3 regions of the Vibrio sp. 2134-1 genome follow, and region 3 is predicted to be linked to each of the others. Evidence: predicted binding sites of a transcription regulator. Region 3 holds the regulator's gene; each other region holds the start of a gene.
What was found. Region 3 encodes CRP, which controls carbon source genes, mostly activating them, when cyclic AMP is high. Its sites were predicted from a motif close to TGTGANNNNNNTCACA; they were not measured.
Positions count from the first base shown of each region.

Region 1: a site for CRP is predicted at 4,640-4,655, ahead of rppH (RNA pyrophosphohydrolase). Genes of this name have one in related genera too.
Region 2: a site for CRP is predicted at 4,126-4,141, ahead of cytR (DNA-binding transcriptional regulator CytR). Genes of this name have one in related genera too.

Region 1 is NZ_JAWOUS010000047.1:945-8,554, forward strand. Features, by position in the region: gene lgt (prolipoprotein diacylglyceryl transferase) at 9-830, opposite strand; gene R7R78_RS23325 (sulfite exporter TauE/SafE family protein) at 918-1,709, opposite strand; gene ptsP (phosphoenolpyruvate--protein phosphotransferase) at 1,716-3,962, opposite strand; gene rppH (RNA pyrophosphohydrolase) at 3,965-4,486, opposite strand; gene mutH (DNA mismatch repair endonuclease MutH) at 5,106-5,786, shown strand; gene R7R78_RS23345 (DUF6482 family protein) at 5,802-6,113, opposite strand; gene R7R78_RS23350 (NADP(H)-dependent aldo-keto reductase) at 6,268-7,302, shown strand; gene R7R78_RS23355 (hypothetical protein) at 7,434-7,610, opposite strand, start outside.
Region 2 is NZ_JAWOUS010000005.1:7,180-14,789, forward strand. Features, by position in the region: gene hslU (HslU--HslV peptidase ATPase subunit) at 48-1,379, opposite strand; gene hslV (ATP-dependent protease subunit HslV) at 1,403-1,954, opposite strand; gene ftsN (cell division protein FtsN) at 2,070-2,618, opposite strand; gene cytR (DNA-binding transcriptional regulator CytR) at 2,844-3,872, opposite strand; gene priA (primosomal protein N') at 4,176-6,380, opposite strand; gene rpmE (50S ribosomal protein L31) at 6,676-6,897, shown strand; gene rpsJ (30S ribosomal protein S10) at 7,353-7,610, shown strand, end outside.
Region 3 is NZ_JAWOUS010000025.1:26,980-34,589, forward strand. Features, by position in the region: gene R7R78_RS20820 (aspartate aminotransferase family protein) at 1-351, shown strand, start outside; gene astA (arginine N-succinyltransferase) at 461-1,480, shown strand; gene astD (succinylglutamate-semialdehyde dehydrogenase) at 1,509-2,966, shown strand; gene R7R78_RS20835 (DUF1338 domain-containing protein) at 3,215-4,006, shown strand; gene crp (cAMP-activated global transcriptional regulator CRP) at 4,143-4,775, opposite strand; gene R7R78_RS20845 (phosphoribulokinase) at 5,016-5,885, opposite strand; gene R7R78_RS20850 (YheU family protein) at 6,011-6,223, opposite strand; gene R7R78_RS20855 (hydrolase) at 6,257-7,264, opposite strand; gene R7R78_RS20860 (TIGR02444 family protein) at 7,352-7,610, opposite strand, start outside.

The sequences.
Region 1 (7,610 bases), on a different contig from region 3:
CCAATACCTTACTTCGTCTTTTGTGGTAATTCGTCTTTGTAATGACCACGTTTGTATGCCCAAACCATCATGAGGACACCGATAACCACCATTGGCAGGGATAAAATCTGTCCCATGGAAATAAAGCCACCGAATAAACCCAAATGAGCGTCTGGTTCGCGCACGTACTCAACTAAGAAGCGGAATGTACCATATCCAGCTAAAAATAGCCCTGAAACAGAACCTAGAGGACGAGGTTTCTTGATGAACCAATTCAAGATGAAGAAAAGTACGATACCTTCAAGCGCCATTTCATAAAGCTGCGATGGATGACGTGGCAGTGGACCGCCATTTGGGAAAACGATCGCCCAAGGCACATCCGTTACTCGGCCCCACAACTCGCTGTTCATGAAGTTACCTAAACGCCCCATACCCAAACCAAATGGCACAAGCGGCGCGATAAAGTCAGCAACACCGAAGAAAGTTCGCCCGTTTTTGTGTGCATACCAGAACATCGCAGTAATCACACCCAGTAAGCCCCCGTGGAAAGACATACCACCGGTCCACACTTTAAATAGATACAAAGGGTCAGCCAGGAAGAGCTCAAAATTGTAGAAAAGCACGTAGCCTACACGGCCACCAATCACCACGCCAAGGAAGCCTGCGAACAACAAATCAGAAACCTGCTCTCGTGTCCAACCACTTCCAGGCTTATCTGCACGTCGGTTCGCTAACCATAGAGCAAACATAAAGCCCACAAGGTACATCAAACCGTACCAACGAACCGAAACAGGACCAATAGAGATTAAAACCGGATCAATATTGGGAAATTCAATATATCCCTGAGACATAAATCATTCTCTTCTTATCACAACAAAATAAATATACCCAAGTAACCTCTAGATGCTTGGTTCAGCGAGAATGACTTGGGTACAAACTTAGAGCAGCATGGTCGCTGCAACAAACATTAAGAACACCGCGAATATCTTTTTTAATACCGCAGTTGGAAGATTAGTTGCCAGCTTCGCACCCACTTTTGTTGTGAGCATCGAGGCCATAGCAATCGCTAATAAAGCGGGAAGATAAACATAACCAATACTGTATGAAGGTAAGCCTTCGACTTTATAGCCATGTAAGATGAAGCCGATCATACCAGAAATAGCAATCACGCAACCACAAACGGAGGATGAACCCACCGCTTTACGCATCTCTATCCCGTGTTTATTTAGAAATGGTACCGACAGTGAGCCACCACCAATACCAGCAAGGCTTGATACGACACCAATTCCCGTGCCGTAAACTACAGTCACAGGGCTGCTCGGCATAGGTTTACTGCTCGTAACTTTAATGGAACGAAACATTTGTACTGACAGGCAAAGAACAATGACACCAAACACTTTCGGCAAATAGTGTGTAGGGATCCACTCAGCAATATTGGCACCAACAAAGCCACCAATGACCACACCAGGCATCAACCATTTTACGACAAACATATCGACATTGCCGAGCTTAAGGTGATTCATCGCCGATGAGCCAGACGTGACAATAATACTCGCTAACGAAGTGGCTAAGGCCATGTGCATACTCATTTCTGGAGAGATCCCAGCAAGAGGAAGCAAATACAACAAGGCAGGAACAACAATCAAACCACCACCGATACCGAGTAACCCCGCCATCACACCCACAAAAGCGCCTAGCGCCAACAATAACAAAAATAAAGAGACGGTCACGATTTCCTACTTTTTACCTGCACGGATAAAGCCCGCAAAGCCCTGTTGAATGAAGAAGTCATGCATCATTTGATGAATGTCCTCCCCATAGGATTTTGTCATTGCTTGCTCCGCTAATTTTTCTAATTCTTCTTGTTGACTATGACGAATCAAATATTTCACCTTAGCCACGTTGGAGGTGTTCATACTCAAACTGGTATACCCTAACCCAAGTAAGAGAAGAGCGCCAAATGGATCACCCGCTAGCTCACCACAAATACACACGGGCACCTGATATTTATCACACACCTCATGGATTTGCTTAAGCGCTAACAGTACCGCAGGATGCATAGATTCATAGACATCCGCTACGCGCGAATTGTTCCTATCTACCGCTAATAAATACTGAGTTAAATCGTTTGTCCCGACAGAAACAAAATCAACACGGTGAGCAATCGTTGGCAACAGATACACCATCGATGGTACTTCAATCATGACCCCAATTTGTGGGAATTGAATTCTATCATCAAGCAAAACGGCTTCGCTGTGAGCTTGATTAATCAAGCTAATGGCATCGTCTAGCTCTTTTACCCCTGACACCATTGGCAATAAGATACTTAAGTTTCCGCTTTCTGCACTCGCTCTTAACATTGCACGCAGTTGGATCAAGAAAATGTCTGGATGATCCAATGTAAAACGAATGCCACGCCAGCCTAGAAACGGATTATCTTCTTCGATGGGCAAATACGGCAAAGGTTTGTCACCACCAATATCCAAAGTACGCATCACTACTCGTTGATTCGGATAGCTGTTAAGTATTGCTTGGTATTGATGATACTGCTCATCTTCCGAAGGAAAGTGATGCTGAAGTAAAAATGCAATCTCTGTTCGGTACAACCCAACACCATCAACACCTGTGTTGATGGCAATATTACTGTCTGCACTGAGTCCCGCATTCAGCATAATTTCGATATGGTGATTATCTTGCGTAACCGCAGGGAGTGCGAGGTCCTTGTTTACCATGGCAAACAATTCAGACTCTTCGCTTACTAAGCTGCGATACTCTCGCAACAACTGGCGGTTTGGCTCTAAGAAGATCTCACCCGTATAGCCGTCGACTATCCCGAGTTTGCCATTCACCACATCCGGATTAATGTTGGCGCCCATAACTGCAGGGACCCCAAGAGCTCGAGATAAAATGGCAGCGTGAGAGTTTGCGCCTCCCTCTAATGATACGACGGCTAACAAAAACTCTTTAGGTACAGAAGCGAGCAAGGTGGCAGTGAGTTCGTTCGCCACCAAAATAATGGGACGATCAATTGCAGAATTTTCTTGCTCGCTGTTGTGCAGAAAATAGAGCAGCCTTTGCCCTAACTCTCGGATATCTTGCGCTCTTTCACGCATGTATACATCCGACATTCTGGCAAATCGATTCGAGTATGACTCTACAACTTGGCGTAACGCCCAGTCTGCCCTATCTCCTTTTTCAATCTGCTTCTTCAAATCACCGCGAAGCATCGGATCATTCAGTAAGTGAGTAAACAGATCGAAGATCGCCAGCGCATCTTTGTTGATTTCACTGTCCAGTTTTTTCCGCATGCGGCGAAAGTCATTTAACGCTCGCTCTATGGCCACCAGTAGTGTCTCGTGCTCGCGTTCCTTATCTAACGTGGACGAAGGGAAAACATCCGATAAACTCGGCTGGGTATTGTCGAACCAAAACTCTCCAATCGCGACACCAGTAGACGCAGGCAAACCTTTTAATACCGTGGGTTTAGATGCTAACTGCCAATGCCCAAGATTCTGCGCATGTGCAATGAGCACCGCTAACTGAGCGGATAAGGTAACAAGAAACGATTCTTCCATTTCACTAAACAAGCGCGGCGTTTTTTGTTGGATCACCAACACACCTAAAACTTGTTTACGATGAATGATTGGAGTAGCTAAAAAAGAGTGGTAAATCTGTTCGCCGAGTTGAGGAAAGAATTTGAACTCGGGGTGTTTTGAGGCTTCGGCAAGGTTAAGGGGTTCAGCGCTTCGTTTTACCAACCCAACCAAGCCTTCATTGAAGTTGATATGAATACTATCACCTTCAAAAATAAGGCCTTGAGTTGCCATTAACTCAAGGCGCTGCATTTCTTCATTAGCAAGATAGATAGTACAGCACTCAGTACTAAGGGCAGCACAAGTCTCTTTCACCAATATATCGAGTGCCAGATGCACATCATCGACCCTGGAGACTTTCTCAACTATTTCCCTTAGCTGACTGAGCATGATTATCCTCTACGTTGCTTTTTTCTTTTCCCTTTCGCTTTTCTCTCTCGAAAAGGCATGGCTAAGGATGCAAATTCTTTCATCGCTCGTCGATAAACATCTCGCTTGAAAGAAACAACTTGCCTAACTGGATACCAGTAACTTACCCAGCGCCAACCATCAAATTCAGGGGATTTTCCGCGTTGCATATTAATGCGAGATTCATCGCATTCTAATCTCAGCAGAAACCATTTCTGTTTTTGGCCGATACAAACAGGCTTGGAGTCCCAACGCACCAATCGCTTTGGTAGCTTATATCTTAACCAATGACGACTTGTTGCAATGATCTTAACGTCTTTTTTCGTTAAACCGACTTCTTCGTATAACTCCCTGAACATGGCTTGTTCAGGGGTTTCACCTTCGTCAATCCCACCTTGTGGAAATTGCCATGAGTGTTGCCCGTATCGTTTAGCCCAGAAGACCTGACCATGGTTATTACATATCACAATACCAACATTAAGTCGGTAACCATCGCCATCTATCACTGGCTAACCTCTATGAATAAATTTTTTATTACCGTGATTTTTCCACATATCCCCATTACTAGCAAACTTACTGATGTGATATGAGCAAGATTTATTACCTTTTCACCATTTTTGGATATCTTTTAATCAAACCATACCTTATCAACACAAGAGTGAGACATTGCCCACATTTATTCACCTTTTCTGTGAATAACTTTGTGAAGAATTCAATTCAAATGAGTAATTCAGTTCAATCCCATCAAAAGCAAAACAAATGAACAAACAAAAAAATAAACATAAAACATTGATAAAAAAGTATTTATTTTTAAAAATAACGATAATTCGATCTTCAGTTTCTTGATGATCTTTTCACCAAACTCAGATCGGTCAAAGATCCACCAACAGGCTATTTATCCACACTCACCTGCTATTCGTTTAGATGATTACAACAAAATCAACCCCAAAAATGCATTTTAACCCCTGTTTATTCATACAGACCCCGCCAGGATCTTATCAATACCTCCTTCACCTGTGGATAAGTTATGAATTGATCGTTCTTACACCGCCTCGGTGAAATCTTAAACAGTAGATTTGGTCGGAGTTTGATAAACTATATTTTTTGTAATACCACCTTGTAACTATGAAACCAGAACCACAAACAGAAGCAGAGCTATTGGAACGAGCGCATGATATGGCAGGACTCAGTTTTGCTGAGTTGGCCGCCGAGGCGAATATGATTGTTCCTGAAAACTTAAAACGTGATAAAGGTTGGGTGGGTCAATTACTCGAATGGCACTTGGGCGCTCCAGCTGGCAGTAAACCTCAACAAGATTTCGCAAAACTAGGGATCGAGTTAAAAAGTATTCCGATTAGTTACTCTGGCAAACCTTTAGAAACAACCTTTGTTTCTGTGGCCCCCCTCACTGGTGTTCATGGTCTTACATGGGAAACAAGTCATGTTCGAAACAAGCTATCTCGTGTGCTTTGGGTACCCGTAGAAGGAGAACGAGAAATCCCACTCGCTGAAAGACGTGTGGGCAGTCCACTCATTTGGTCACCAGATGAAGAAGAAGAACGGATTTTGCGAAATGACTGGGAAGAGTTAATGGAGATGATCGTCTTGGGAAGATTTGATCAAATTTCCGCCAGACACGGAGAAGCGCTGCATCTTCGCCCTAAAGCCGCAAATGCAAAAGCGCTCACCGAAGCATACAACTCAAATGGTAAGCCGATGAAAACTCTGCCCCGAGGCTTTTACCTTAGAACACAGTTTACTGAACAGATCTTACTCAAGCACTACATTAACACTCAACCAGAATAAAACCATATCAGCTATTTAGTGCGTCACGAGCGATAACTCAATATCGCAGTACGAGGCTGCCTCTTCAGTGCCACATTCGTCATACGCATTGCGCAGCCTTAAATACGCTTTATCGACCCCTAGCCTCAATAGTTCTTCTTTTACTAAGTCTAGAGAGCCAAAATGTATCGGGTCTTCACCGTCTTTAATCGGCTCAAGTTGATGCTTGTACTCCACAGCTAAAAGATAGTCAGAGACATCAGAACACCCAATCACAAATACTTTGGGAGTTTTATAAGTATCTTTATGTGGACCATGTAGCCACATGTCCAATTGATGCTTCTGCATAACATACCTCCTTCACACGATCATTTAAGTGTAGTTAGGCTAACTGTAGCTTTCGAGTTTGCTCTTCCTTTATACGTAAATCATTTGCGATTGCGGCTAAAAATCCCCTATATTGGAGTCACTTATTTAGTCGGTAACTCTTCAAGGACGTGATATGCAATACACAAAACTACCGCACTCATCACTTGAGATCAGTAAAATCTGCCTCGGCACTATGACGTTTGGCGAGCAAAACACAGAAAAGGACGCCTTTGAACAGCTCGACTTTGCCCTCGATCATGGGGTGAACTTCATCGATACCGCAGAGATGTACCCTGTACCGCCAAACTCGGAAACACAAGGGCTCACCGAGCAATACATCGGTAATTGGTTAGCAAAAAGCGGCAAAAGAGAGAAAGTAGTACTGGCAACAAAAGTGGCTGGCCCTCGCAATGTTCCTCACATTAGAGACAACATGAGCCTTAATCGTCGCCACATCCATACAGCAATTGATGACAGCCTTAATCGTCTACAAACCGATTATGTCGATTTGTACCAACTACATTGGCCGCAGCGTCAAACCAACTGCTTTGGTCAACTCAACTACCCATACCCTGACAAACAAGAAGAAGTCACGTTAATTGAAACGTTGGAAGCGCTTACTGAATTAGTGAATGCAGGTAAAGTGCGCTATATCGGCGTATCCAACGAGACGCCGTGGGGTGTGATGTCGCTATTGCGTTTGGCAGAAAAACACGATTTGCCAAGAATTGTCTCCATTCAAAACCCATATAACTTATTGAACCGCAGCTTCGAAGTTGGCTTGTCTGAAATCAGCCATTACGAAGGCGTTCAGTTACTTGCCTACTCTCCTTTGGCATTTGGCTGCCTGAGTGGTAAATACCTAAACGGGGCAAAACCTGAAGGCGCTCGATGCACTAAGTGGGAGCGTTTTGCGCGCTACTTCACTCCGCAAGGTGTTAAAGCGACCGAAGCTTACGTCAATTTAGCTCAAGAGCATGGTCTAAACCCTGCACAAATGGCGCTCGCGTTTGTCAATCAGCGTCCATTTGTTGCTTCTAACATTATCGGAGCAACAAACCTAGACCAATTAAAAGCCAATATCGACAGTATTGATTTGCAACTTAGCGACGAACTACTTACTGAAATTCAAGCAATAGGTACAACTTACTCGAATCCTTGCCCTTAACAGTACCACCTTCAAACGAAAACAGCTGATCTTCAAGATCAGCTGTTTATCCAATGAAGTCATACTTCATATAAAAAGTTAAGCGTGTTGAATGACTCGTTAGCAACTCAGTCAGCCCAACACGCTAACGATTACGTCATTATTCGCGACGTTAAGACTCGACGAAGGTGACGAACTCGACGTTCAACTTTTACTGCATCCGGAACATTGGCACGTGTAGAACGACCATCGCGATCTAAACCAATATCTCTCAATAGATGAACATTCGTCCATGGAATATCATGAGCAGTTCGGCGTATGGTACGCTG
Region 2 (7,610 bases), on a different contig from region 3:
AAAAAGCCCAGAAACAAGGTTCTGGGCTTTGGTAAAATAGATTGCGTTTAAAGAATAAAGCGGCTTAGATCTTCATCTTCAATTGTGTCGCCTAGGCGCGCTTTCACGTAAGCGGAATCAATAATGAATTTAGCGCCAGATTGCTCCGCTGCGTCGTAAGAGATTTCATCCATCAAGCGTTCCATTACGGTGTGTAAGCGACGAGCACCGATGTTTTCTGTGCTCTCGTTGACCGTCCATGCCGCTTCCGCGATTTGCGTGATACCATCTTCTGTGAACTCGATGTCCACATCTTCCGTTTTCATCAACGCAACGTACTGCTCTGTTAGAGAGGCTTTTGGTTCTGTCAGAATGCGTTTGAAGTCGTTGCTGCTTAGTGCTTCTAGCTCAACACGAATTGGTAGACGGCCTTGCAATTCTGGGATCAAGTCAGATGGTTTTGCCACTTGGAATGCACCAGATGCAACAAACAGAATGTGGTCTGTTTTTACCATGCCGTGCTTGGTTGATACCGTGCTGCCTTCAATCAATGGAAGTAGGTCGCGCTGAACACCTTCGCGTGAAACGTCTGGGCCTGAGCTCTCGCCGCGTTTACAGATCTTGTCGATCTCATCGATAAATACGATGCCGTTGTTTTCAACGTTGAAAATCGCTGCTTCTTTCAGCTCTTCTTGGTTAACCAGTTTCGCCGCTTCTTCTTCCGCTAACGCTTTCATTGCGTCTTTGATTTTCAGCTTACGTTTTTTCTTAGTGTCGCCAGCGAGGTTTTGGAACATGCCTTGCAGCTGGTTAGTCATCTCTTCCATACCAGGAGGCGCCATGATCTCTACGCCCATCTGCGGTGCGGCTACGTCGATTTCAATTTCTTTATCGTCTAGTTGGCCTTCACGCAGTTTCTTACGGAAGATCTGGCGAGTGTGAGAAGACTCTTCCGTTTGCTCTGCTTGACCCCAACTATCACGTGCTGGTGGCAGTAGCGCATCAAGAATGCGTTCTTCCGCTTGTTCTTCTGCGCGGAATTTCACTTTTTCCATCGCTTGTTGATGCGTCATTTTCACAGCGACATCGGTTAGGTCACGGATGATGGTTTCAACTTCTTTACCAACGTAACCCACTTCGGTGAATTTTGTCGCTTCAACTTTGATGAAAGGGGCATTTGCCAGTTTTGCGAGGCGTCGTGCGATTTCAGTCTTACCAACACCAGTAGGGCCAATCATCAAGATGTTTTTTGGCGTCACTTCGGCACGCAAGCTTTCTTCAAGCTGCATGCGGCGCCAGCGGTTACGAAGTGCAATCGCAACCGAACGTTTGGCTTTTTCTTGACCGATAATGTGGCGGTTCAATTCATGAACGATTTCGCGAGGCGTCATTTCAGACATATTCTTTCCTTACTTCGTTACGATTACGCGGTTGGTTTTTCAGGCTCTATTGTTGAGTCTAGCTCTTCTACCGTGTGGTGATGGTTAGTGAAGACACAAATGTCACCCGCGATATTGAGAGCTTTTTCCGCGATCTCACGAGCATCTAGATCTGTGTTTTCTAGTAGGGCGGTTGCGGCAGCTTGTGCGTAAGCACCACCAGAGCCAATCGCAATCAGGTCGTGTTCTGGCTGTACGACATCACCATTACCGGTAATGATTAACGATGCGGTTTCGTCGGCAACGGCAAGTAATGCTTCGAGCTTGCGCAAAGCACGATCGCTACGCCAGTCTTTAGCTAGCTCAACTGCCGCTTTGGTTAGGTGACCTTGGTGCATTTGCAGTTTGCTTTCGAAGCGCTCAAAAAGGGTGAAGGCATCCGCAGTACCGCCGGCAAAGCCCGCTAGTACTTGGTTGTTGTATAGGCGGCGAACTTTGCGCGCATTACCTTTCATTACGGTATTGCCTAGAGATACTTGGCCATCACCCGCGATGACGACTTTATTATTTCGACGTACAGATACAATGGTAGTCACAGTCGACCTCTTGATTATTTCTCTTTGGATTTAATTCAGTATATGGGGGAGGAGAAATGGGGATTCAAGGGGGCAAAAAGAAAGGCCCTAGGATCTTAGCTCCTAGGGCCTGAGTTTAAAGATTTTCTTTCCAAATCGCGCACGGCTCGATTTTCGCGCGTTGCAGTTTATGACGGTCACGTTCTGCATCACGTTTGAACTTATACGGACCTAGCACCACACGATACCATGAACTGCCTTCTTTCTTACGAATCTTGCTCGACATCCCTTGGAACGCGATTGCAAGCTTGCGCTCTTCCGCTTGTGCCTGAGTTTTGTACGCGCCACACTGCATGATGTAAGGAATTTTAGAAACTTCAATTTCTTTAGCCACAACTTCAACTTCACGTTTCGGTAGTGACTCAACATATTCCCATTTTTCTTCTGGTGGTGGCGGCAAGTCTTTTTTCGGCTTTGGTTTGCTGACAGTGGTTGTTGGCTGCTTCACGACTGGTTGTTTAGGTTCTGGGTCGCTACTCAAAAGGTAAAGACCATAGCCAAAACCGCCCACGAGCAAGATAGCGAGCAGGCCACTGCGCCAAGGTTTTTTTCTTCTCGGCGGCTGTTTTTTTGTCGACTTTTTTGGGGCGCCTCGCCCCCGTCTTACATAATCTCTATTTGCCACGGTTATTTCTGGTCATCAAGGATTCTTGCAAATATGTTAATCCAGAACGAGTTGAGAAAACACCCTATTGATAGAATCTTGATAGCTAAAGCGCGACAACGCCCGAGTGTAGGAGTGTGTTTCCGTTCTCACTTACATTTATTCAGGGATACACAAAAAGCAGGAGGGGTAAATAAAAAAGCGGCGCCTTAGCACCGCTTTGGGGATGAATACCTAATCTTTAGGTTAAGGGCGCTGTGGTGGCGCTGCACTTCCACGAATGACGAGATTAGTTTCAAGCAGACGCGAGCCTGAATGCACGTCGTGGCCTTTTAACATCTCGAGCATCATTAGCATCGCTTGTCGACCAATCTCATAGCGAGGTTGAGATATGGTGGTCAACGGTGGATCGCAGTACTGAGCGAAGTTAATGTCATCAAAGCCCACAACAGAGAGATCTTGCGGTACTCGTAAGCCAAGCTTTTTCGCTTCTTGAATTGCGCCGATGGCCATTGTGTCACAGTGACAGAAAATAGCCGTTGGTGGTTCTGGCAATTCGAGCAGTTTACGAACGGCTTTTGCTCCGCCATCAAAAGAGAACTCAGTAATGACACTATATTGTGGATCTTTATTGATGCCGGCACGGCGCAGGGCTTGTTGGTAGCCTTGCTGGCGGAACTGACACAATATTGCTGTATCTGGTCCAGAGATTTGAGCAATGCGTTTATGACCTAATTGGGTCAGGTAATTCACCGCTTCAAATGCTGAGGTCAGGTTATCAATATGTACTGTCGGAAGCTCGAGCTCTGGCGCAAATTCACACGCCATTACCATCGGAGGTAAGTTCTTTTGCTCTGGCTTACTGACATCGAATGGTAGATCTGTACCAAGCAGTAGCATTCCATCTGCCTGCTTAGTAAATACGAGGTTTACGAAAGAGCTTTCGCGTTTCTTCTGTTGTCCGCTATCGCCCAGCAGGACTAGATAGCCATGTTCCATGGCTGCATCTTCAATACCGCGAATAATTTCAGAAAAATAAGGATCACAGATGTCGGGAACGATAGTAACAATGGTTTTTGATTCGTTTCTACGTAAGTTACGCGCTAATGAGTTTGGAGAATAACCCGCTTCAAGTACGGCATCTTCTACTCTCTTTCTTGTAGAAGAAGAGACTTTCTCTGGATTCATTAAGGCTCGAGATACCGTAGCCGTAGACACTCCCGCAAGCTGGGCAACATCCTTCATTGTCGCCATAGTTTTTAACCTCTCATTTATTTTTTGCCAAGATGACGTTATTCCGGTTTGAAATCAGAGTAATCAAACCGAGTGAGAGCTGTATTTGCTCTTCGCTCAGTTCGTGTTAACGAGTGGGAAAATGGATTCTTCACCGCGATATCAATTTGTGGGAATAGTCATTGTTTTAATCTAAGCCTGTGCAAACAAGTCACTTTAGACTTTTCTAATTTGGATAGTCTATTCATTTCTAAAGTGAAAGTTACGGTCTGTTTAACAAAAATTGTAATCTTGGTGTGATTCTGGTCACATTAAATGGTAATTCATTACATAGTTAAACGTTTGCTAGCTGAGATCTTGTGGTTCTATGTCTAAATTCCAGCGTACTTTCTTAGCATTTGGCAACAACTCAATAGCAGGTTTGGCACTGGTTAATAACTTTTGCATCAATGAACGATGCTGAGTTTGCAGTAATAGTTGCCAGCGGTATTTACCAGCCCGCTTAGCCAAAGGTGAAGGAGTAGGGCCTAACACCATGCAGGAATCATCGAACAGAGGGTGTGACTCTAACGTAAAGCGAACCTGACGCAGGAAGTCTTCAACTACCTCACTTTGGTTCGCCTCTGCTTTATACAGAGTCAAGAAACTATAAGGCGGAAGCTGAGCCAGTTTGCGTTCTTCCAGAGCAGTCATAGCAAAGTGGCGATAGTCTTTTTGAAGCAGGGCCTGCAGCAAGCTGTGCTCAGGATGGTGGGTTTGTAGGATAACCTCGCCAGGTTTACTTGCGCGGCCGGCACGACCTGCGACCTGAATAAACAACTGCGCTAGTCGCTCGGAAGCGCGGAAGTCACTACTATAGAGAGAGCCATCAACATCCAAAAGAGCAACGAGTGTTACATTTGGAAAATGGTGCCCCTTAGCCAGCATTTGGGTGCCAATCAGAATTTGATGTTCACCTTTACGAATCGATTCAAGGGCATCTTCCAAACTACCTTTGCGACGTGTGCTGTCTCTGTCGATGCGAATGGCGTTGTATTCTGGAAATAACTGAGCCAATTGTTGTTCGAGTTGTTCCGTTCCTACGCCGACGGTAACCAGTTGAGTTGAACCACACCCCTGACATTGATGAATTACCGGTTGTTGTGAGCCGCAGTGATGGCAGCGTATTTCGTTGCTGTAATGGTGGAACGTATAGTACGCATCACAACGTTTACATTCTGCAATCCAACCGCATTCATGGCACATCAAAGCGGGCGAAAAGCCTCGGCGGTTAAGAAACAACATTACTTGATTGCCCGCTTTTAAATGCTTGCGCATCTCGGCAATCAGTTGGGCAGATAAGCCACTTTCTAAATACTGACCTTTTACATCTAACACTTTATTAGTGGTTGGCACGGCAGAGCCAGCTCGTTGGGTTAGTGTTAAATGGTGATATTTGCCTGACAAGGCATTGTGCAATGTCTCCAGTGCAGGTGTGGCTGAGCCCAGAACAATCGGAACTTGTTCTTTATGAGCGCGCATTACAGCAACATCGCGTGCATGATAACGCAAGCTATCTTGCTGTTTGTAAGAGGTGTCATGTTCCTCGTCCACAATGATAATCCCGAGATCAGCAAAAGGCGCGAGTAGGGCAGAGCGTGTGCCGATAATGATTCCGGCCGCTTTGTCGCGTGCAGAAAGCCACGCATTCAGACGCTCCGTCTCGTTTAACCCGGAGTGGATGACGTCAACTGGCACATTAAAACGGCGTTTAAAGCGGTTGATGGTTTGGGGCGTTAAGCCAATCTCTGGTACTAAAACCAAGGCTTGTTTCCCTTGCTCTAAAACTGGCTTGATAAGGTTGAGGTACACTTCTGTCTTACCTGAGCCCGTGACGCCTTCTAATAAATAGCAAGCAAAACCTGTTTGGCTATTTACACTTGCAATAGCCAGCGCTTGTTCGTGGTTGAGCTTTGGCTTCTCGACGTCGCATTCAACGTGCTGTCCCCACTGGGTGATTACAGGCTTCTTCTCGATACGTTCAATCCAGCCTTTCTCTTCTAAAGACTTTAGTACTGTTGAGGCTATCTCTTGGTCGACAAATTCCTGGTGAGGCAAAGCGCCGTTAACCAACATTTGCAAGACCTTCTGTTGTTTGACCGCTCGACGATCAAGCCCTTGCATCAGCTTGTCTTTACCGGATTCGGTAATTTGCCACTCTTGTAACGTCGCAAAATCTGCAGGCTTTCCTTTACGTAGAGCTGCTGGCATCGCATTGTGTAGCGTATCTCCAAGTGGGTATTGGTAGAACTGGCTGCACCAAGTCAGCAACGAATAAAGCTTTTCAGACCATATCGGCTGAGAATCAAGAACTGCTTTGATTGGCTTGAGTTGATCTTTGGGAAAGTCCGAGTGATTAACCATTGCGGTGACGATGCCGACTAAGGTTTGGCGTCCAAAAGGCACGGAAACGCGTCCACCAATGATCGGAAACAGGTGCCCCGGAATGGCGTAATCAAATTGTTTGTCGAGCGGAACGGGTAATGCCACTCTAGCAATGGTTGGACGCATAAATTCTTAGCTATTAAAAAGAGGGAAAGGAAATGAGAGTCTATTAAAATCGGTATGGAAATTCGAGTAAAGCTATGTGATTCAGCGTGAATCGTGCCTCTATGATTAGTCTGGCTAAAAAAGTGGCGAAAAAGTTGCCAAATGTGTTGATCCGAGCAATGTGATTCTTTACTATATCGCGCCTTGAGATATGGCTTCGGCAATTAGTTGATGCGGTATCCCATTTTATTATTAATTGCGTGTGGTGTGCGGCTTAGATTCGTATAGCGACACGGCCTACTATTGAGGTTATCCCATGAAAGCTGGTATCCACCCAGAATACAAAGCAGTAAAAGCGACTTGTTCTTGCGGCAACTCTTTTGAGTTCAACTCTACTCTAGGTAAAGAGTCTATCCACCTAGACGTATGTGACAAGTGTCACCCATTCTACACTGGTAAGCAACGTATCGTTGATACAGGCGGCCGTGTTGATCGCTTCAACAAGCGTTTCGGTGCACTATCAAGCGGTAAGAAATAATAGCAGCCGCTATTACGATTACAGTTTAGAAAAGGACGCTTCGGCGTCCTTTTTGTTTAATGGCTACCAAGCGAAGAGGGATGTATAGGGTTTGGAATATTCCCGATTATTTTTCACTCAGCGCTTGCAACCTAAAGTGTGATCTGTATAATGCAGCGCACTGGTTAAGCCAGTTGTGAACCAATGAGCAGTGAGGAGCGAGCAAATCTAAGGATTTGTGAGGTAATGTATACTCAGCTTATGTTCGCGGTTAATACAATTAGCTATCTTTTCTTCGGAAAAACTATCCTCAAAGGTGACTTTGGCATATAGGGATAGTTAATCGAAAATTAACTGACAATGCGTCCTAATCTTGGATGCTACGGTTTCACATAAATCAATCGGCATTCTCTCGTCTTGACGAGTTTGAGTGGCGATATTGTTTGTGTAATTTATTAAATTTGGAGCTCTGTCTCATGCAGAACCAACGTATCCGTATCCGCCTAAAAGCTTTCGATTACAAACTAATCGATGCTTCTACAGCGGAAATCGTTGAAACAGCTAAGCGCACTGGCGCACAGGTTCGTGGTCCAATCCCACTGCCAACTCGTAAAGAGCGTTTCACAGTTCTTATCTCTCCACACGTTAACAAGAAAGCACGTGACCAGTACGAAATCCGTACTCACAAGCGTCTAATCGACATCGTTGAGCCAACAGACAAGACTGTTGATGCT
Region 3 (7,610 bases):
CCACTAGCGTGTGCGGTTGCAGAAGCGGTTGTAAATGAAGTCACTAAGCCAGAGGTTTTGGCTGGTGTACTAGAACGCGAAGCAATGTTCCGTGAAGGTCTAGAGAAGATCAACGCGAAGTACAACATCTTCTCAGAAGTGCGCGGTCAAGGCCTATTACTTGGCGCTGCACTAAATGAAGAATGGCAAGGCCGTGCGCGTGACGTGCTGGTTGCTGCAGGTAAACAAGGTCTCATGGTATTGGTTGCGGGTGCCAATGTCGTACGTTTCACACCATCACTCGTTATCACACAACAAGAAATTGAAGAAGGCTTGGCGAAACTGGATAAAGCGATCGCGACTTTAGTTTAAGCGCGATATCAGTTTAAACGTCAACGCAGACACCCCCGTCAAGGATCTCTGATGGGGGAATTGTTCCTACAATATAGTTAGGATCTTCTTGCATCTGGAGGGAGTATTGATGCTAGTAGTTCGCCCTATCGCGATGTCGGATTACGACGCACTGCACACTTGTGCGGTGGAGTCTGGTCACGGATTTACATCTCTACCGGTTAACGAAGAACTGTTAACCAATCGAATCAAACATTCAGAGTACAGCTTTGGTAAGCCAGATGTGGCAGAACCAGGCGATGAAGGCTACCTGATGGTTGGCTTTGACTCTGAAACGGGTGAGGTTGCGGGTACCACCGGAATCGAAGCATCTATCGGCTGGGATGTCCCATTTTACTCATATCACATTAGTAAAGTTGTGCACTCGTCGCCAAAGCTTGGCGTTAACAACGTCGTTAAACTGCTTACTTTTGGTAATAACTACACTGGTAACAGCGAAATTTGTACCTTGTTCTTGCGTGAGAAATTCCGCCAAGGTCTGAATGGTCGTCTAATGTCGAAGTGTCGTTTCCTAATGATGGCAGAGCACCCAGAGCGCTTCTCTGAAACGATCTTTGCGGAGATGCGTGGCGTTTCAGACGACGAGGGTAATTCACCATTCTGGCAATGGCTTCAAGAGCATTTCTTCTCTATCGATTTCACTCTTGCAGATTACCTGACAGGTATCGGCAAGAAAGGCTTTATCGCCGACTTGATGCCGAAACTGCCTATTTACATCAATCTGCTCAGCCCAGAAGCGCAAGCCGTGATTGGTCAAGTACATGACAACACGCGTCCAGCGCTGAAGCTGCTTGAGCGTGAAGGTTTTACCAACCGAGGCTACGTCGACATCTTCGATGGTGGCCCAACGGTTGAGTGTGATCTGCGTAATATTGAGTCGGTACGTCATTCATTCCGCGCGCAAGTCAAAATCTCTGAACATTCCAGCACACAAGACTTCTTGATGTGTAATTCATCTTTCGAGAACTTCCGTGCGACAGTCACTAAGGCGGCGTATGACGCAGAGACACAGAGCGTAATGATCGCACCAGACGTTGCGGATGCACTTTCGGTTGAAGAAGGGGATTTCGTTCGCCTTCTTCCGCAGTAACAGACGACAGAATTTAAGGATAGAAACAATGACACATTGGATTGCAGGTGAATGGGTACAAGGTCAGGGTGAAGCATTTACGTCTCTGTCGCCGTACAACCAAGAAGTGATCTGGCAAGGCAAAGGTGCAACGGCAGAGCAGGTGAACCAGGCGGTATCTGCAGCGCGTGAAGCGTTTATTGACTGGAAAAAGCGCCCATTTTCAGAGCGTGAGGCAATCGTGTTGGCTTTTGCGGAGAAAGTAAAAGAGAACAGCGAAAAAATCGCCGAAGTCATTGCCAAAGAAACTGGTAAGCCAATTTGGGAAACGCGCACTGAAGCAGCGGCAATGGCAGGTAAAATTGCCATTTCGATTCGCGCTTATCATGACCGCACTGGTGAGGCGAGCCGTGAAGCAGCAGGCAACCAAATCGTATTGCGCCACCGCCCATTGGGCGTGATGGCGGTGTTTGGTCCTTACAACTTCCCAGGCCACCTACCAAATGGTCACATTGTGCCTGCGCTACTGGCTGGTAACACGGTAGTCTTCAAACCGTCTGAGCAAACGCCATGGACGGGTGAATTGGCAATGAAGCTATGGGAAGAAGCCGGTCTGCCGAAAGGCGTGATTAACCTTGTTCAAGGCGCGAAAGAAACTGGTATCGCGCTCGCTGACGCAAAAGGCATCGATGGCGTACTGTTTACGGGTAGCGCAAATACGGGGCATGTATTACACCGTCAATTTGCGGGTCAACCGGGCAAGATGCTCGCACTAGAAATGGGTGGTAATAACCCGATGGTGATCTCTGATAAATATGGTGATTTGGATGCCACGGTTTACACCATCATCCAGTCAGCGTTTATCAGTGCTGGGCAGCGTTGTACGTGTGCTCGTCGTTTGTATGTGCCATTGGGTGAAAAAGGCGATGCGCTTATCACCAAACTCGTTGAAGCGACACGCAATATTCGCGTAGACCAACCATTTGCAGAACCTGCGCCATTTATGGGACCGCAAATTTCGGTCGCGGCAGCCAAGTTTATTCTTGATGCACAAGCTAATCTACAGTCTCTTGGCGGTGAAAGCTTGATTGAAGCGAAAGCAGGAGAGGCGGCGTTTGTTTCTCCAGGCATCATTGATGTAACGAACATTGCTGAGTTACCAGATGAAGAGTACTTCGGCCCACTTCTGCAAGTGGTGCGCTACGAAGGATTAGACAAAGCCGTGGCGCTAGCAAACGATACGCGCTTTGGCTTATCTGCTGGTTTGGTTTCAACCGACGACCAAGAATGGGAATACTTCGTTGACCACATTCGTGCAGGAATCGTGAACCGTAACCGCCAGCTTACTGGGGCAAGCGGTGATGCGCCATTTGGTGGTCCGGGGGCGTCGGGTAACTTGCGCCCAAGCGCTTACTACGCAGCAGATTACTGTGCGTACCCAATGGCATCAATGGAAGGTCAAGAGACTGTCTTGCCTGCAACATTGAGTCCAGGTGTAGCGCTATAAGTTTTAATAATAGAGTCGCAACTATGCATTGCGGCTCACCTTGCCGGCGCATCATTTAGGTATGGGTTGTAGTGATCGTTGGCAGAACACGAAAAGTGAGCAAAGACTCGGAAAAGCGTGTTGACTGACTGGCATTTACCGTCACAGGTTGATGGTTGCTCGTTCATTATTCTGGACAACTTTTGTTGTGAACGAGCAGCCAACTTCCGCTTACCTTTAAACTCTACATCTCGTAACAAGGAGTCGTTATGACGCCCGATGTGTTATTTGAATCGCTATGGCAAGATTACATTCAACGTCTTTGCCCTTCGGCTGCTAAAGTGCATCAGCTGCTTCAAGAAGATGAGCCTCTGATTAATGATCATATAGCTTTACGTACCTTCAATATCGCGCCTCTTGGTATTGAAACTCTAGCTAAGCCATTTGTAGCTATTGGTTACAAGGCGTGTGGTGATTACATTTTCGAAAGCAAAAAGCTGGTTGCTAAGCACTATGAGCACCCAGATCCGAAGCAACCTAAAGTATTTATTAGTGAGCTAAAAGTTGAAGAGTGCTCGCCTGAGCTACAAGAGATTGTGAAAAATTTGGTGGCACAAATCGATGCTGACAAGCTGAAAGATAGCGCATTCTTACATGGTGGACGCTTGTGGGATTTAAGCTTTGCTGATTACCAAACGTTGGCTAAAGAAAGTGAGTACGCATCTTGGCTTGCGGCGCATGGTTACGGAGCAAACCACTTCACGGTGAGCGTTAACCAGCTCAATGAATATGAAGAAGTGAAGCAGGTAAACGATCATCTGCGTACCGCTGGGTTTACCATTAATGAAAATGGTGGTGAAGTGAAGGGCACTCCTGAGGTGTTGCTAGAGCAGTCATCGACCATGGCAGATAAAGTAGCGGTTCGTTTTAGCGAAGGCACTGAAATTATCCCTGGCGGGTTTTATGAATTTGCTAAGCGCTATCCGATGGAAAATGGTGATTTGTACCCAGGTTTCGTGGCCGCTTCAGCTGACAAAATCTTTGAAAGTACGAATGGCTAAGTTTTAGGGTTAACCTGTTAAGCTTACTCATTAGTGTTCGCTGCACCCTATCTCATTTGGTCATGAGTAAATAAAAAGCCACCAATGTTGCCATTGGTGGCTTTTATAATTTTGTTCGTGTCACTCTAGTTCGAGATTAACGAGTACCGTAAACCACGATGGTTTTACCGTGAGCAGAGATTAGGTTCTGCTCTTCTAGCATCTTCAAGATACGACCTACTGTCTCACGAGAACAGCCAACAATTTGACCGATTTCTTGACGAGTGATCTTGATTTGCATGCCGTCTGGGTGAGTCATTGCGTCTGGTTGTTTTGCAAGGTTCAGAAGCGTCTGAGCGATACGACCAGTTACGTCTAGGAACGCCAGGTCACCCACTTTTTGGCTAGTTACTTGAAGACGACGAGCCATCTGCGCAGAAAGACGCATTAGGATGTCTGGGTTTACTTGGATAAGCTGACGGAACTTCTTGAAAGAAATTTCAGCAACTTCACAAGGAGATTTAGCACGAACCCAAGCTGTGCGCTCTTGGTCTTCCTCGAATAGACCAAGTTCACCAATAAAGTCTCCTTGGTTTAGGTAAGAAAGGATCATCTCCTTACCTTCTTCGTCTTTGATAAGAACCGCAACAGAACCTTTAACGATGTAGTACAAAGTTTCTGCCTTTTCGCCCGCGTGAATTAGCGTGCTCTTTGAAGGGTACTTATGAATATGACAGTGTGAAAGAAACCACTCTAATGTTGGGTCGGTTTGAGGTTTACCTAGAACCATAATATCTCACTTCCTCTGCAGGGTACGCTTGCGCTATCCATATTTTAGCTAAGCCTGAATTAGGCCTACTAGAATAAGAGCACTTTTTATATGCTGCAAGCTCTCTTGTGTTTCGGTAAGAAATAGTATCCTTTTTCGAAAACGATTTCTTGATTTTAATCGTGCCATGATTGAGATTTTGTAAGCAAAACTGTGCACATGATCACGGTATGAAAAGTAAACATCTTCGCAGGCAGGTTTTTAGCCAATTTTCCCTGTTTCGATGAGCTGTTGTAGGATAGGCCGAACTATGAGCTCCATTGCAAAGCTCATCTTACCGCCGGGTACGACAATCGTGTTGTGGCGTGACATGAATGAGCCATCAATCATGGCCAGCAGATATGGGAAGTCGACATTCTTGATACCGCGTAGGCGAATCACCACAAAACTCTCATCCAAACTAGGGATGCCTTTTGCATTAAGTGGGTTGGAAGTATCAACGGTCGGTACGCGCTGGAAGTTGATGTGAGTACGAGAAAACTGCGGAGTGATATAGTTGAGGTAATCGTCCATGGATCGCACGATTGAGTCCATTACCGCTTCACGCGAATGGCCGCGATCGCGAGTGTCACGTACGAATTTTTGGATCCACTCTAAGTTCACAATCGGCACCATACCAATTAAGAAATCCACATGTTGAGCAACATTAACATCGCCATCGACCACGCCACCATGTAACCCTTCATAAAACAGCACGTCGCTGTTTTCGGGTAAGTCTTGCCACGGTGTAAACGTGCCTGGCATTTGATTGTAGGGAACCGCTTCGTCAAACGTGTGCAGATAACGGCGCACGCTGCCAGTACCATCATGCCCGAACTTACGGAAAAACTCTTCTAATCCCGGGAAGTCATTAGCTTGTGGGCCAAAGTAGCTAATGTGTCGACCTTGCTCGCGGGCTTTGCGAATTTCGATGTCCATTTCTGGGCGAGTAAAGCGATGGAAGCTATCGCCTTCAACCCATGCGGGTTTAACGTTCATCATATTGAACATTTTACGGAAGGCTTCAGATGTAGTGGTCGTGCCGGCACCGGACGAACCAGTAACCGCAATAATTGGGTGTTTAGCTGACATGACAAACCTTGTCGAAAATTACTTACCTGTAATGTGCAGTAGAGTTACTACTGCACGGTCGATATCCCACTATAGCACGTAACAATACCTTGTCATCGAGTGGGATACGGTAAAATGTGAAGGGTCTAAAATTTTGTTTTATGTTGAATATCGACGGTTTCGTGTAGCTCAGAGAACACGATAACCGCTTCACCTTTTTCCAATTGAGCTTTAACTTGATCAATTTTGTCTTGCAAAGAAACCTCGACGGTTCCGTAATCCGTTCCTTCGCGTAAGACGAATTCACGAATTAAGTTTTCCAATGTTTCCGGCGCAATGTCTTGCCATGGAATGATCATAAATACCTCTAACTTTTATGATGAGCGGCTAGTTTACTGCGTTCGTTGCTTGGATACAGCAGAAAGGTAATCTGCGGCGATACTTTCGTAATACGCGGGCAGCGCTTCCTCCAACCAAAACTTAGGTTTTAACGCCGTTCCTGTCAGGAAGCCAACATGGCCACCGTGTTCAAAGAGACGGTAATCAATGTTATCTGGCAGAACAAATTTCGGGATCACATCGTCGGTCATGAATGGATCGTCTTTGGCGTGAATGATCAGTGTCGGTAGCGTGATCTGTTGTAATTTACTCAAGCCTGAACATTGATCGTAATAATCTTGTGCGTCTTTAAAGCCATGCAATGGTGCGGTGATCAAATCATCGAATTCATACAGCCGTGTGACACGTTTTATTGAGTTGTAGGACAGCGCAAGCTCGCCATGCAATAGATGATGCTTTTGTAACGCGTTACGTTTCAGTGAAGAAAGCAGGTAACGGCGATACACTTTCGAAAAGCCTTGTTCAATACGGTTTGCACACGCAGCTAGGTCTAAAGGCGCCGAGATAATAGTCGCTGCATTCAAAATAGGGTGGTCTTTATATTGGGCTAAATAATTCGCCAACATGTTACCGCCAAGAGAAATACCAACTGCAACTTTGGGATTATCAGGAAAACGTTGTTCAAGGTGCTCTAGGAAGTAACGAGCATCCGTCACTTCACCCGAGTGGTAAGCTCGTGCTTTTTTGTTTGGTTTACCGCTGCAGCCACGAAAATGCATCATCACCGACAGCCATCCAGATTGAGCAAATGCATTCATTAACCCATTGGCATAAGGGCTATAGAAGCACCCCTCTAACCCATGAAATAAAACAAAAATCGGCTTTTTTTGTGCAGGCTCTTGGGTTGGGTCCTCGCTCCACGCGAGATCGAGAAAGTCGCCATCGGATGTATCGAGGGTTTGCCAAATCGGCGTAAACAACGCTTTTTTGCGAATAAAACGCGGCAAAAGCGTTTGGAGATGCGGGTTTTTGATCCCGGCGGCTGCGAAAAATTGTGTCATACCTAACTGCTCTTATGCGGTCCTTCGGTGTCCGTTGAAGAACTTATTAATATAATCCTTTATAAAGATTATAGGTATTCTACAGATTTATGGGCGTTTTGGTGGTTGAATGTTTGGCACCGGAATAGCAAAGGCTTGCTGCAAATGCTCCCCACCGAGTTGACGACAGTATCTCAACGTCAGTGGGTCACCATCATTTTTGAGTAGTGCAAGTGAGTTAATGCAGTCCACCAAATCCGCTTGTTGCTGCTTTTCTAGTTGCAGCTCAAACTGCAAGGTCTCACGATACAAAGCGTCATTGACTTGAGACTTAAGGTGGCGACGAAGGTCGCGAAAGGAGTGAAGT